DNA from 2 places in the uncultured Pseudosulfitobacter sp. genome. Region 1 is predicted to be linked to the other one. Evidence: riboswitches for the same ligand, from Rfam matches in the RefSeq annotation. Region 1 holds a riboswitch; the other holds the start of a gene.
The links. Region 1 has a riboswitch for thiamine pyrophosphate ahead of thiM (hydroxyethylthiazole kinase). Riboswitches for the same ligand answer to the same signal wherever they lie in the genome.
Positions count from the first base shown of each region.

Region 2: linked by a shared signal. The riboswitch ahead of thiB (thiamine ABC transporter substrate binding subunit) and the one ahead of thiM (hydroxyethylthiazole kinase) in region 1 are both predicted to bind thiamine pyrophosphate.

Region 1 is NZ_CAXBJW010000008.1:69,778-77,021, reverse strand. It holds gene tenA (thiaminase II) at 1-201, opposite strand, end outside; gene AAC077_RS16255 (ABC transporter substrate-binding protein) at 198-1,136, opposite strand; gene thiD (bifunctional hydroxymethylpyrimidine kinase/phosphomethylpyrimidine kinase) at 1,150-1,953, opposite strand; gene thiE (thiamine phosphate synthase) at 1,950-2,591, opposite strand; gene thiM (hydroxyethylthiazole kinase) at 2,591-3,364, opposite strand; TPP riboswitch at 3,412-3,500, opposite strand; gene AAC077_RS16235 (MFS transporter) at 3,610-4,914, opposite strand; gene cyoA (ubiquinol oxidase subunit II) at 5,122-6,231, shown strand; gene cyoB (cytochrome o ubiquinol oxidase subunit I) at 6,234-7,244, shown strand, end outside.
Region 2 is NZ_CAXBJW010000002.1:322,309-329,552, forward strand. It holds gene AAC077_RS08775 (ATP-binding cassette domain-containing protein) at 1-63, opposite strand, end outside; gene AAC077_RS08780 (thiamine/thiamine pyrophosphate ABC transporter permease ThiP) at 29-1,588, opposite strand; gene thiB (thiamine ABC transporter substrate binding subunit) at 1,564-2,550, opposite strand; TPP riboswitch at 2,588-2,689, opposite strand; gene AAC077_RS08790 (hydroxymethylglutaryl-CoA reductase, degradative) at 2,727-4,016, opposite strand; gene aroC (chorismate synthase) at 4,127-5,242, shown strand; gene AAC077_RS08800 (hypothetical protein) at 5,334-5,714, shown strand; gene AAC077_RS08805 (DMT family transporter) at 5,753-6,694, shown strand; gene cobO (cob(I)yrinic acid a,c-diamide adenosyltransferase) at 6,698-7,244, shown strand, end outside.

The DNA.
Region 1 (7,244 bases):
CTTGACCACGCCCAGCGACCAGGCCCGCGCAAAATGTACAAGAAACAGGTAATCCTGTACAAGATAATGCAGGAACGCAGGGCGTGGCAGCGACCCGTCGCCCAGCCCCTGAACAAAGGGATGGTGGGTATAGGCGCGCCACTGATCCGCGCACCCGTCGCGCCACTGTGCAAAGGCGGCCCCGTAAGCTGCGCCGGTCATGGCGCGGTCACGTCGATGGCGATGGCATCGACCGCAAAGGGCGCGTCGATCAGGCCCGCGTCATGCAGGAACGTCTCGAACCGGGCATAGCGGCCCGCGTCCATCGCGGCCGGACGCAGGGCGAAACGGGGCAATGTGTCGGTCCACGCAGCGGAGTTCAGCGCGTCGTTCAGCTCGGGTGCGGTGGCGGCAAAGACTTCCCAACTCTCCACCGGATGGTTGATAATGTACTGGGTCGCCTTTTCGGTCGCGGCAAGGAAACGCCGGATCATATCCACATCCATCGTGTCCCTGTTGGCCACGTAGATCAGTTCGTCATAGGGCGGCAGGCCTTCTTCCTCGACGTAGAAACAGCGGCCCGGCACACCTTCGATGTCCATCTGGTTCAGCTCGAAATTGCGAAACGCGCCGATCACGGCATCGACCTGTCCCGACATCAGCGACGGGGACATGGACCAGTTGACGTTGATCAATTCGACGTCGTCCAGCGACAGGCCATGGGTTTTCAGGATCTGCCCCAACATCGCCTCTTCAATGCCGCCGACGGAATAGCCGACCTTGCGGCCCTTCAGGTCGGCGGGGGTGGCGATGGGGCCATCGTCCAGCACAAGCAGGCAGTTCAGCGGTGTGGCCACCAGCGTTCCGACCCGTTGCAGTGGCAAGCCTTCGTGGATTTGCAGGTGCAACTGCGGCTGATAGGAAATCGCAAGGTCGGCCTGCCCCGCCGCGACCATCTTGGGCGGGGCCGAGGGATCGGCGGGGGCGATCACCTGAACCTCAAGGTTTTGTTCGGCAAAGTAGCCCTTTTCCTGCGCGATGATGACAGGGCCGTGGTCGGGGTTCACAAACCAGTCCAACATCAGGGTAACCTGATCCTGCGCATAAAGCGGGGCGGTGATTAGCGACAGCAAGCCTGCAAGGATAACGGATTTCATGGGGGGATCTCTTTTATTTGGCGTAAAGCGTGGCGAAGTGGTGGGTGGGGCCGTGGCCCGTGCCCACGGACAGATCGCCCGCATGGGCGACGGCGGTCGAGACATAGGTCTTGGCAGCAAGCGTGGCGTCGGCAGGCCCAAGCCCCCTTGCCAGTTGCGCCGCAAGGGCCGAGGACAGGGTGCAGCCCGTGCCATGGGTGTTTGCCGTGCGGGTGCGGGGGGCGTCGAACCACACCACGTCTTGCGCTGTGACCAGACAATCGGGGCTGGAGGCACCGCTCAAATGACCGCCTTTTATCAACACGGCCTGCGGCCCCAGCGCGCACAGCGCCACGCCCTGCTTCACCATGTCGTCGCGCGTGGTGGCGGCTTCGACGCCCAGCAAATGCGCCGCCTCGGGCAGGTTCGGGGTCAGCACCGTGGCCAGCGGCAGCAACCTGTCCCGCAGGGCCGCAACCGCGTCGGGTTGCAACAGGGTCGCGCCACCCTTGGCGATCATCACCGGGTCCAGCACGACGGGAATGCCCGCCTGCCCGGCCAATGACTGCGCGATGGCGGCGGCCCCTTCGGCTGTGGCGATCATGCCGATCTTGATCGCATCGACGCGGATGTCGGCAAAAATCGCCTCGATCTGGCTGCGCACAAAGGCGGGCGGCACGATGTGGATGTCGCTGACCCCTTGGGTGTTCTGCGCGGTCAGGGCGGTCAGGACGGCCATCGCGTAGGCACCGTTCGCCGAAATCGCCTTGATGTCGGCCTGAATGCCCGCCCCGCCGGACGGATCGGACCCCGCGATGCTAAGAACATTGGGGATCATGGGGCACACTCGTTTTGCGCAAGAGCAAAGGCACGGGCGGCAGCGCAAGGATCGGCTTGTCCGCAAATGGCCGAGACAACGGCCATGCCGTCGGCCTTGGCCGCGTGCACTGCGCCGATGTGCGCGGATTTCAACCCGCCGATGGCGACTGTGGGCAAGGCAGAGGCGGCGACCATCTGCGCCAGCCCGTCAAAGCCGATGGGCTGTGCGTGGTCGGTTTTTGTGGGCGTTCCAAAGACCGGCCCCAGACCCAGATAGTCCACGACCGACGCATCGGCGGCCTGCACGGTTTGCACCGTCTCGCACGACAGGCCAAGGATCTTGTCCGGCCCCAGCCGTGCCCGCGCCGCTGCCGGTGCGATGTCGCCCTGACCGATGTGCGCGCCACAGGCCCCTGCGGCGACGGCAGCGGCGATGTCGTCGTTGATGACAAGCGGCACATCCCTGCCATGCAGGGCCTGTTTCAGCGCTATGGCCAGTTCAATGCGCTGTGCTGTGGTCGCGGTCTTGTCGCGCAGTTGCACCATGGTGACGCCCCCCGCCACGGCGCGCGTCACGGTTTCGACCACCCCCATCGCAGCGCACAGGTCGCGGTCGGTGACCAGATACAGGCGCAATTGGGCGCGGTGAAAGGCCATCACGCGATAACCTGCGCAAGATCCTGCGGACGGGTCGACCTCAGGGCATCCAGAAAATGCATCTGGAAACTGCCCGGACCGTTCGCAACCTTGGCGGCCGCATTGCCCGCCACCTTGAAATGCGCAAGGGCGCCCAAGGCGGCCTGAAACGCAGGACCAGAGGCGCAATAGGCGCCCATCAGTGCGGTTTGCGAACAGCCCAGCGCGGTGATTTTGGGCATCAGGGGCGAGCCGCCCGAAACCTGCGCGGTTTGCGTGCCGTCGGTGACATAATCGACCGGCCCGGTGACCGCCACCACGGCGCCCCACTGCGTCGCCAGCGCGTTTGCAGCCGATTGCGCGGCGTCCACACTGTCGCCGCTGTCGGCGCCTTTGCCGGCACCGGCCTCGCCCGCAAGCGCCAGTATTTCGGAGGCGTTGCCGCGGATGACCGTCGGACGCAGCGCCAGCAGGTCTTGCGCCGCAGCTTTGCGATAGTCCGAGATGAAATGCGCCACCGGATCAAGCACCCACGGGATATTGTGCGCGCCCGCAACGGTTGCGGCGGTGGTCATGCTGGCCAACCACGCGGACGACAGCGTGCCGATGTTGACCGTCAGCGCGCCACAGATGGGTGTGAATTCGGGGATTTCCTCGGGCGCATGGACCATCGCGGGCGATGCGCCCGCCGCCAGAACCACGTTTGCGGCGATGTTCATGGCGACGTAATTGGTGATGCAATGCACCAGCGGATTCTGGTCACGCAGGGCTGTCAGGATATCTTGGGGGGCCATGGTCTCTCCTTTTTCGCGCGGGCAAAAAGAGAGAGCAGGAACGCAATCCGCGAAACATACGACCTCCCTCCGCCAGCATTATCTGGTTCAGGTTCAAAGGGTACGTCTCAGCTTTTCAGCGCCCCTGGTGCGCTCAGGGATAGGCGGTTTGGACAGGGGCGTCAAATGCAATCCATGCGTGCGCCGCCAAGGCGGCGGCGCAGGTCAGGCGATGTGCCCCGCAGTCAGGCCGCGGTGCGCGATCCTTAGATCTTGTCGAACTGGCGGCGCAGGATGAACAGCGTGGCCAATGTCACCAGCACGCCGGACACCAGATACAACGCCGCAGCCCACAGCCCGAAGGTGCTGGCCAGAAACAGCCCCACCAGCGGGGCAAAGGCCGCGCCGAATATCCACGACAGGTTGGTGGACAGCGCCGAGCCGGAGTAGCGGCAATCGGGGGAAAACCGGTCCGGGACGATGGCGCTGGATTGACCATAAGACAGGCCGAAAATGATGAAGCCCGCAACGATATAGACCGCCGGATTGTCGTTCAGCGTGCCGATGCTAAGGCACAGCAGCAGCGTCAGCACGCTGGACCCCAGTATCACCGCGCGTTTGGAATAGCGGTCTGCCAGCACCCCGGACAACATCACGGTTCCGACCGCCAGCGCGCCGCCGACAAGCTGCCACAGGATGATCCGGTCGATGGCGTTGTCCGTGAACAGCAGCGTGTAGCTGATCGGGAAAACCGTCAGCATGTGCAGCAATGCATAGCTGGACAACGGCAGGAAAGCCGACAGCAGAATCGACCGCCATTCGGTCCGCAGCAGAAAGCCAAGCGGGGCGGATTTCATCATGGTTTCTTCATCCGAGCCGAAATTCGTGGTCAGCAGCCGAAGCCGTGCAAACAGCGACACGACGTTCACGGCCATCACCGCAAAGAACGCGAACCGCCAGCCGTATTGATAGAATTCCTCTTCGGTCAGGAAGCCGGTCAGCACGTAGAACATTGCGGCGGCGACGCAGAAGCCGATGGGCCCGCCCAGTTGCGGCACCATGCTGTAAAGACCGTCGCGGTCCTTGGGGGCGGCCGATTTAAGCTGAAGCGTCATGCCGTCCCATGATCCGCCCAGTCCCAGCCCCTGAATCACGCGCAACACGGCCAGCAGCGCGGGGGCGACCCAGCCGATGCGGTCGTATCCGGGCAGCAACCCGATGGCGACGGTCGAGGTGCCCAGCAGCATCAGGGCCACCGTGATTTTCCCCGGTTTGCCGATGCGCGGTTCCAGTTTGCGGCCAATCAGGCTGGCCACGGGACGGGCCAGAAACGCCAGCGAGAACACCGCGAACGATGCCAGCGTTGCGGGCACGGGTTCAAGGTAAGGGAAGAAAATCGCAGGAAAAACAAGGGCCGAGGCGATGGCAAAGACGAAGAAACCGAAATAGTCCGTCACCCGCGCCATCACCACAGTGGTGATGACGTCATCCAGTTGCACGGTCTGTCTCGTGTTCGAATCGACGTCGCTTGCCTTGCCCATTTTCGTGCCTGCCGCATTACCGATCGCCATGGTCCAACCCCTTCTTCGCTGTCGTTCTTAGGATAGCGGCCAAGATGGAAATCACCACAATTTCCGACAGGCGTGCTAAAATACCGCAGCCCGACCTGGGGCAGCCGTGCCAAAATACCGCAGCGATCGCGCTGTCTAAATCAGCCCCGAGTGTTATTTAGCTGCCACAGGGGAACACCCTCCGAAGAAACACACAAGAGGTCTTGGATGTCTTTCTTTCAACCCAGAACAAATCGCAGGATTGGTCGTTTCGGTTTGCTGGCGCTTGGTGCGCTGGCATTGTCGGGATGCAATCTGGTCGTCATGAACCCGGCCGGAGATGTCGCATCGCAGCAAGCCGACCTGATCATTTACGCAACCGTTCTGATGTTGATCGTGATTGTTCCGGTGCTGGCGCTGACGGTGTTTTTTGCGATCAAGTATCGCGCCGACAACGAAGACGCGGCCTATGATCCCGAATGGGACCACTCGGTCAGCCTTGAAATCGTCGTCTGGTCGGTGCCGCTGGCGATCATCATCTGCCTGGCCGGACTGACCTGGGTGGCGACGCACCGGCTTGATCCTTACCGCGACCTGCCCCGCATCACCGCCACCAAGGCCGTCGATGAAAACGTGACGCCGTTGCAGGTGCAGGTGGTGGCGATGGATTGGAAATGGCTGTTCATCTACCCCGAATACAACATCGCCACCGTGAACGAGATGGCGGTGGTCGTGGACCGCCCCGTTGAATTCAAGCTGACATCGACCACCGTGATGAACGCCTTTTACATCCCCGACATGGTGGGCATGATCTATGCGATGGCCGGGATGGAAACCGAGTTGAACGGGGTGATCAACCATGCCGGCACCTATGCGGGCTTTGCCTCGCATTACAACGGCGCCGGGTTCTCGCGGATGCGATTCGACGTCAAGGCGCTGGACGAGGCGGGTTTCGAGGACTGGACCAAAGAGGTGGCCGGTGCGGAACAGCCGTTGGACCGCGCGTCCTTTGTTGAACTGGAACAGCCCAGCATCGACGACGACGTGCATTACTACGGCTCGGTCCAAGAGGGCCTGTGGCCGCGCATCCTGAACATGTGCGTCGGTGACGACAAACTGTGCATGAACGACATGATGATGGTCGATGCGCTGGGTGGGGGCGGCATTGACGGGCTGTACAACCGCGAACTTTATCGTGGGCTTTGCTCGGCTGACAATCCCGAAGGCATGTTCGCGATCCTGCGCCCGGACCTGTCGGACCGCGCCGAAGAAATTACCACTGCCATGGACCTGCTGCCGCCCGAAACGCCGCAGATGTCCGTACCAACGGGGAACTGAACATGGCCACAGCAACCGAAACCACCGCACACACGTTTCCAGACATCGCCAATCCGGTGAACTGGTTCTGGGGCAAGCTGAACTGGGACATCTTCCCGTTCTATGACCCGCTTATTCTGGGCACTTTCATCGTCACCATGGCGCTGGGTGTCGGGGTTGTCGGCTGGCTGACCTACAAGCGGCTTTGGGGCTATTTGTGGACGGAATGGTTCACCTCGGTCGACCACAAGAAAATCGGTATCATGTATATGGTGCTGGCCACCGTCATGCTGATCCGTGGGTTTTCCGATGCGATCCTGATGCGGATTCATCAGGCGTTGGCGTCGGCTGGGCTTCTCGAATTCTTGCCGCCCTATCACTATGACCAAGTGTTCACCGCGCATGGCGTGATCATGATCTTTTTCGTGGCGATGCCGTTTATCACCGGTTTCATGAACTACGTTATGCCGCTGCAAATCGGCGCGCGCGACGTGGCCTTTCCGTTCCTGAACAACTTCAGCTTCTGGCTGACGTTTTCCGGTGTGGTTCTGGTGATGCTGTCGCTGTTCGTGGGTGAATTTGCGGCGACCGGCTGGCTGGCGTTTCCGCCGCTGTCGGGGCTTGAGTTCAGCCCCGGCGTCGGTGTCGACTATTACCTGTGGTCACTGAACATTGCAGGGATCGGCACGACGCTGTCGGGGATCAACCTGATCGTGACAATCGTAAAGATGCGCGCGCCCGGCATGACATTCATGAAAATGCCGATCTTTACCTGGTCCACTTTGGTGACCAACATCCTGATCGTCGCATCCTTTCCGGTTCTGACCGCCACCTTGGCGCTGCTGACCGCCGACCGCTATCTGGGCACCCATTTCTTTACCAATGACATGGGCGGCAACGCGATGATGTACATCAACCTGATCTGGATCTGGGGCCACCCAGAGGTGTACATCCTGATCCTGCCGATCTTTGGCATCTTCTCGGAAATCGTGCCGACGTTCTCGCGCAAGCGCCTGTTCGGCTATACGTCGATG
Region 2 (7,244 bases), on a different contig from region 1:
GCTGAAATCGCCCAGTTCGATCAACACATCATTCAGATACAGCACCACGTCGCCCCCAAGCATCACACATCCAGAACGCCCCGAAGGCGAGCAATATCAACAACAGCGCCGCCCCCGCCGCCGCCTGCATCTGATAGGCCCCCATCAGACGGTACATCTGCAAGGGCAGCGTCGCGTGGTCCTGATCGGCAAACAAGGCAATCACGCCCAGATCCCCCATCGACAGCGCCGCCGCCAGCCCGGCGGCAAAGCCCACTTGCGGGCGCACCCCCGGCAGGATCACCCACAGCCACAGCCGCCAGCCGCGCAGGCCCAGCGCCGCGCTCAGCCGCCCTTGGGCCGCCACAACGTCACGCACCCCCGGCACCAGAATGCGCAGGGCAAAAGGCAGCGCCATCAGCGCGTTGACCAGTGCCGTCACCGGCAAGGCCAGCGACGACGGTGGGGCAAAGGGATAGATCAGGATAAACCATCCCGTCCCGATCATCAGCGGCGACGCGGCAAACCCCAACAGCCCCGCCGCTTCGACCCCGCCGCGACGGCTGGTGCCGATCCAGCCCGCCATCGGCAGGGCCAGCGCCAGAAGCACGCAAACGCTGACGCAGGACACCCAGATCGAAGACCACGCCGCGCGGAACACGCTTGCGGGCAATGCGCCAAGGCCGGGCAAACCGGACAGTACGACAGAGACCAGCGGCACCAGCAGGAACACCGCCGCCAGCCCGATCAGCGCCGCATCGACCCAACGCAGCGCGCCGGTTGGCGCGTCCCAGCGGCGCACGGTGCGCCCCATGCCACCCGTCAGCGACACTTGTGGCACCAGCCACAGCGCAAGCACAGCAGCGCCGCCCGCCATGCCCAGTTGCATCAACGACAGCACCGCGGCGCGGCCCAGATCGAAATCGAACAGAAACGCCTGATAAATCGCCAGCTCAATGGTGGTCGCCCGTGGCCCCCCGCCCAGCGTCAGCGCCACGGCAAAGCTGGCCAGACAGATCACGAAGATCAACGCCAGCGCGCCCGGCACCACGCGCAACAGTACAGGCCATTCCAGCACGCGAAACACCATGCGCGGGGTCAGCCCCAGTTGCGCCGCCAGCCGGAAGCGTTCTGCCGGAATGCCTTGCCAACCTTGCAGGATCAGCCGCGTCGCCAGCGGCAGGTTGAAAAACACATGGGCCAGAAGCACACCGCCCAATCCGTAGATCGACAGCGGCGCGAAACCCCAATGCCCCAGCAGTAGATTCACCCAACCGCCGCGACCAAAGACCGCCAGAATACCCAGCACCGCGACAATCACCGGCAGGATGAACGGCGCACCCAACAGGGCAATCAGCACGCCACGCCCAGCAAACCGCCGCCGCGCCAGCGCGCGCGCCACCGGCACCGCCAGCGCCACCGAGATCACCGCCGACAGAAACGCCTGCCACAGGGTGAAACGCACCGCAGCCCAATCGGCAGGCCCAAGGGAAAATCCCCCCTCGGCCCGCCACGCCACCGCGCCCAGCGCGGCAGCGATCAGCGCCACGACCAATGTCGCAGCGCCAATGCCGCCTACGCGGCTTATCTGGACAGGGCTTGCAGCCATTCCTGCAACGCTTCGTCCCGCAGGGCGGGCGCCTCATCCGATGGCACCAACAGCGCCGTTTCGGGGGTGATCAACGTTTCGAACCCTTCGGGCAGGCCGCCCTTGGGCGTCACGGCCGGGTACATCCAGTTGGTTGTCGGAATGGCCGACTGGAAGGCATCTGTCACCATGAAATCCAGAAACTTGTCCGCCAGCTCGGGCTGGTCGCTGTTGGCCAGCTTGCCCGCCACTTCGACTTGCAAATAATGCCCCTCGGAAAATGGTGCCGCGTGTTTGGTGGCGTCCTCTTCCGCGATCAGGTGATAGGCGGGCGATGTGGTGTAGGACAGTGCCATGTCGGCCTCGCCCTCAAGGAACAGGCCGTAGGATTCGGACCAGCCCTTGGTTACTGTCACGATGTTGTCGGCCAGATCGGCCCAGATCGCCGGTGCCTCGTCGCCATAGGCTGCCTTGACCCACATCAGCAGGCCCAGACCGGGCGTTGACGACCGGGGGTCCTGAATGACGATCTTCAGGTCGCTGTCTGCCAGTTCGCGGAAGTTCTTGGGCGGTGTGATGCCGTCGTTATAGACAAAGGCGAAATAGCCCCAGTCGAAGGGCACGAAATTCGCGTCTGTCCACTCCATCGGCACGTCATAAGCGACATCGACCGAATGCGGGGCGAACAGGCCCGTCGCGGTGGCGGCAGCGGTCAGGTTGGTGTCCAGCCCCAGCACCACGTCAGCGTCAGAGCGCGCGCCTTCCAGCTTGACCCGCGCCAACAGCGCAGCGCCGTCGCCCGTGCCCACGAACTGCAAATCGCAGTCGCACACCTCTTCAAACGCTTTTTCGATCACAGGACCGGGGCCCCAGTCGGACACAAAACTGTCGTAGGTATAGACGGTCAGAACAGGCGTTTCGGCCTGCGCTGTGGTGGCAACGGTTGCTGCAAGAACTCCCGCTGCAAGATGGATCGGCTTCATGGCATCCTCCAATTTGCTGGCGAAAGGGCAAAGCGTGGAGTGATGTCCAGACCTTCCCTCCGCCGGTGTTAACCGGTTCAGGTTCAACGGGTCCGCGATCATTCGCATCTCAGCCACAATGGCCCCCCGAGGTGTTGCAATAGCTAGGGTGTGTGGGCTGCCGAGGCAAGCCGTATTCAGGTTTCGCCCAGAATGCTGCGTGCGTGGTCCACCGTAATGTCACCTGCTGCAACGATGGAACGGGCCACACGGTCAATGTCGGCACCTGTCGCGCCGGCCGTGATCGCGATGTTGCGCGCGTGCAGCGCCATGTGGCCACGCTGGATGCCCTCGGTCGCCAAGGCGCGCAGTGCCGCCATGTTTTGCGCCAGCCCGACCGACGCGACAACCTGCGCCAGTTCGGTCGCGGTCTCGACGCGCAGCAACCGCAACGCCGCCTGCGCCGCCGGATGGGTGCGTGTGGCCCCACCCACAAGGCCCAGCGCCATCGGCAATTCGATACTGCCACTTAGCCCACCGCTGGCGGTGCGTTCCCAGCGCGTCAACGCGGTATAGCGCCCCCTGCGCGCGGCATAGGCATGTGCCCCGGCCTCGACCGCGCGCCAGTCGTTGCCGGTGGCGATCACCACCGGATCAATGCCGTTCATGATCCCCTTGTTGTGGGTCGCTGCGCGGTACGGGTCGATCACGGCCAGCGCACAGGCTTCGACGATACCCTGCGCGACCTCGTGCCCGTCAAGCGTGTCAGTATTCAACGCCGCAGCTTCCAGATCGACACGCGCCCGCACCAGCCGCAGATCAGCCAGGTTGGACAGGATGCGCAGCCGCACGGTGCCGCCCGTGATCGTCTCGACCTTGGGGGCCAGCAGTTCGGCCATGGTGTTGACCGTGTTCGCCCCCATCGCATCGCGCACGTCCACGATCAGATGCAGCACCACCATCGGCCCCACCGGCGTGTCGTCAAACACATGCACCTCGATGTCCTTGCAGCCGCCACCCAGACCGGTCAGCACCTTGTCCTTTGAATTGGCCAGAGCCATCAGGTCGTTGCGGTGCTCGAGTATCCGCAGCCGCGCCGCCGCAGGGTCGCTGACCCCCAGCACCTGCACCTGCGCGCGCATCACCGGATCATCCGCCGAAGCATGAAAGCCGCCCCCGGCCCGCGCAATCCGCGCCATATAGGACGCCGCCGCCACGACAGAGGGTTCCTCGACCACCATCGGGATCAGGTAATCCTTGCCGTTGACGCAAAAGTTGGTGGCGACCCCCATCGGCATCTCGAACTTGCCCACCACATTTTCGATCATCCCGTTGGCCGTGGCCAAGGGCAACGCCCCCTCGCCCGCCAGCAACGCGCGGTCGCTCTGATCCAGCCCCGCCGCCACACAGACCGCATCCAGCCGCCCCGCAGGTTCAAGATCGCGCAGCCCCGCAATGCGGGCGTTCACGGGTACGGGCTGTGTCATGGCGACCTCCTGCTATGTCTCGCCAGACGGTACAGGCTGAACCGCACCGGTCAATCACTCTTGAGCCGATGCGCGCGTGCCGTTATGGCCTTGGGCCAAAGGAGACCGCAATGTCGATCAACAGCTTTGGCCACCTCTTCCGCGTCACCACATGGGGTGAAAGCCACGGACCCGCGTTGGGTGCGACGGTTGACGGCTGCCCTCCGGGCGTGCCCGTGGACGAGGCGATGATCCAACATTGGCTGGACCGCCGCAAACCGGGCCAGAACAAATACACCACCCAGCGCCGCGAGGCCGACGAGGTGCGCATCCTGTCCGGTGTGTTCGAGGGGCAGACCACAGGCACGCCGGTGCAGCTGATGATCGAGAACACCGACCAGCGGTCGAAAGACTACGGCGACATCATGGACAAGTTCCGCCCCGGTCACGCCGACATCACCTATTGGCAGAAATACGGCATCCGCGACTATCGCGGCGGTGGCCGGTCGTCTGCCCGCGAAACCGCGTCGCGCGTGGCGGCGGGCGGTCTGGCGCGCGAGGCGATCCGCGCGATTGCCCCCGATGTGCAGATCACCGGCTACATGACCCGCATGGGCGCCCACGAGATCGACCGCAGCCGGTTCGACTGGGACCAGATCGAGCAAAACCCGTTCTGGTCTCCCGACGCCCAAACCGCCGCTGACTGGGCCGACTATCTTGACGATCTGCGCAAATCCGGCAGCAGCGTCGGCGCGATCATCGAAGTGGTGGCGCGCGGCGTACCCGCAGGCCTTGGCGCACCGGTCTACGGCAAGCTTGATACCGATCTGGCCGCCGCCATGATGTCGATCAACGCGGTCAAAGGGGTCGAGATTGGCGAAGGCATGTCCGCCGCGATGCTGACCGGTGAGCTGAACGCCGACGAGATTTTCATGGGCAACGACGGCAAGCCGTCCTATTCCAGCAACCACGCGGGCGGCATTCTGGGTGGGATCAGCACCGGACAGGACATCGTCGTGCGCTTTGCTGTCAAACCCACCTCGTCCATCCTGAAAACCCGCAAGACCATCACCAAGGCCGGCGCGGAAACCGAGATTATCACCAAGGGCCGCCACGACCCGTGCGTCGGCATCCGCGCCGTACCCGTGGGCGAGGCGATGATGGCCTGCGTTATCCTGGACCACATGCTGCTGCATCGCGGTCAGGTCGGCGGGCAGATCGGCGAAAACCGCGGTCGCATCGGCTGAAATGTCACAGTGCGGACGAACTGTGGGCGGCATCTGGGAATCGTCCAAAGGTGCACTACATATGTTCAAAGTTGTGTCGAAAGGATGCATCATGAACCGTCGTATTATCACCACCGCCCTTGTTGTTTGCGCCTTGCTGCCCGCGGCGCTGCCTGCTTTCGCGCAGGACAACGTCGGCCGTGAAGGCACATTTCAGGGGCGCAATGGCGTGACAGCCAGCGGCGTTGTCGTCGTGACAAATGCCGGCGTGTCGCTGATGCGCGACTTCAAAGTCGAGGGCACCGAAGGCGCGCACGTGGGATTTGGCCGCAACGGCAATCTTGACGCCGCCACGGACATGGGCGCGCTGCAAGCGGTCGAAGGATCGCAAGACTATTCCGCCGGTCAGTCGTTCAACGTTTCGGACTATGATGAGGTCTGGATCTGGAACCCTGCCGACAACACGCCTTTGGCTGTCGCAAAGCTAAACTGACGCTTGCAAACTGATCCCTGACAGATCAAGGGTGTCGCATGCCGATACCCTTGACCGAACACCGCCCCGGAACAGCAGTCGCCTTGAAATTGCTGTCTGTTTTCCTGTTCATGGTCATGTCCGCGATGATCAAGATCGCGGTGCGCGAAGTGCCCTCGGGCGAGGCGGTTTTCTTTCGCTCTTTCTTTTGCATTCCCGTCATTCTGGCCTGGCTTTGGCAGACCGGCGAACTGCGCCACGGGCTTGTGACCAAAAATCCGATGGGCCACGTGTGGCGCGGCCTGTTCGGCACTGCGGCGATGACCCTGACCTTTACCGGCCTTGGCCTGTTGCCCCTGCCCGAAGTGACCGCCATCGGCTATGCCACGCCGCTGTTCACCGTGCTGTTTGCGATTTTCCTGCTGAACGAGAAAGTGCGCGCCATCCGCATGACCGCCGTCGGTCTGGGGTTGGTGGGGGTGCTGATCGTGATCTGGCCAAACCTGACGTTGGGTGCCGGCGACATGAGCAACGCAGCCCTGATGGGCGTACTGGCCATTCTGGGCGCATCGCTGGTGCGCGGGCTGGTGCAGATCCACATCCGCCGCCTGGTGCAGACCGAACACACCGCTGCCATCGTATTCTACTTTTCAATGACCGCCACGGCCCTGTCGCTGCTGACCATCCCATTTGGCTGGGTCATGCCGTCGCCCGCCAACATCGCGCTGCTGGTGGGCGCGGGCCTGATTGGTGGTGTGGCGCAAATCCTGATGACCAGCGCCTTTCGCTTCGGGGCTGCTTCGATGCTGGCACCTTTTGACTACGCCTCGTTGATCTTTGCCACCGCGATCGGTTTTGTGGTGTTCAGCGAGATTCCCACATGGTCCACGGTGGCCGGTGCAACGCTGGTGGTAACCGGTGGCGTGCTGATCATCTGGCGCGAACGACAACTGGGTCTAGAACGCGGCCGTGCCCGCGCTGTGACCGATCCGAAAGGCTAAGACATGACAGACGACCACAAATCCAAGATGCAGGACCTGCAAACCAAGCAACGCGAGAAGATTGCCCAGGCCGAAGATCCCGGTCGCGGCCTGATCCTGGTGCACACCGGCGACGGCAAGGGCAAATCGTCATCCGCCTTTGGTGTTGCGATCCGCGCATTGGGTTGGGGCAAGACCGTCGGCGTTGTCCAGTTCATCAAGGGCAAATGGATCACCGGCGAACGCCAGTTCTTCAAGAAGCTGCCCGAAGTGACATGGCACACCATGGGCGAAGGGTTCACCTGGGACACCCAGGACCGCGACCGCGACATTGCCGCCGCGACAGCCGCCTATGCCAAAGCCTGCGAAATGATGGCGTCGGGTGATTACGACCTGATCCTGCTGGACGAAATCAACATCGCTTTGCGCTATGATTATCTGGACATCAACGCCGTGATCGACGGACTAAAGGCACGCGACGACCGCACCAGCGTGATCCTGACCGGCCGCGACGCCAAGCCTGAACTGATGGACTATGCCGATCTGGTCAGCGAGATGACCGAGGTCAAGC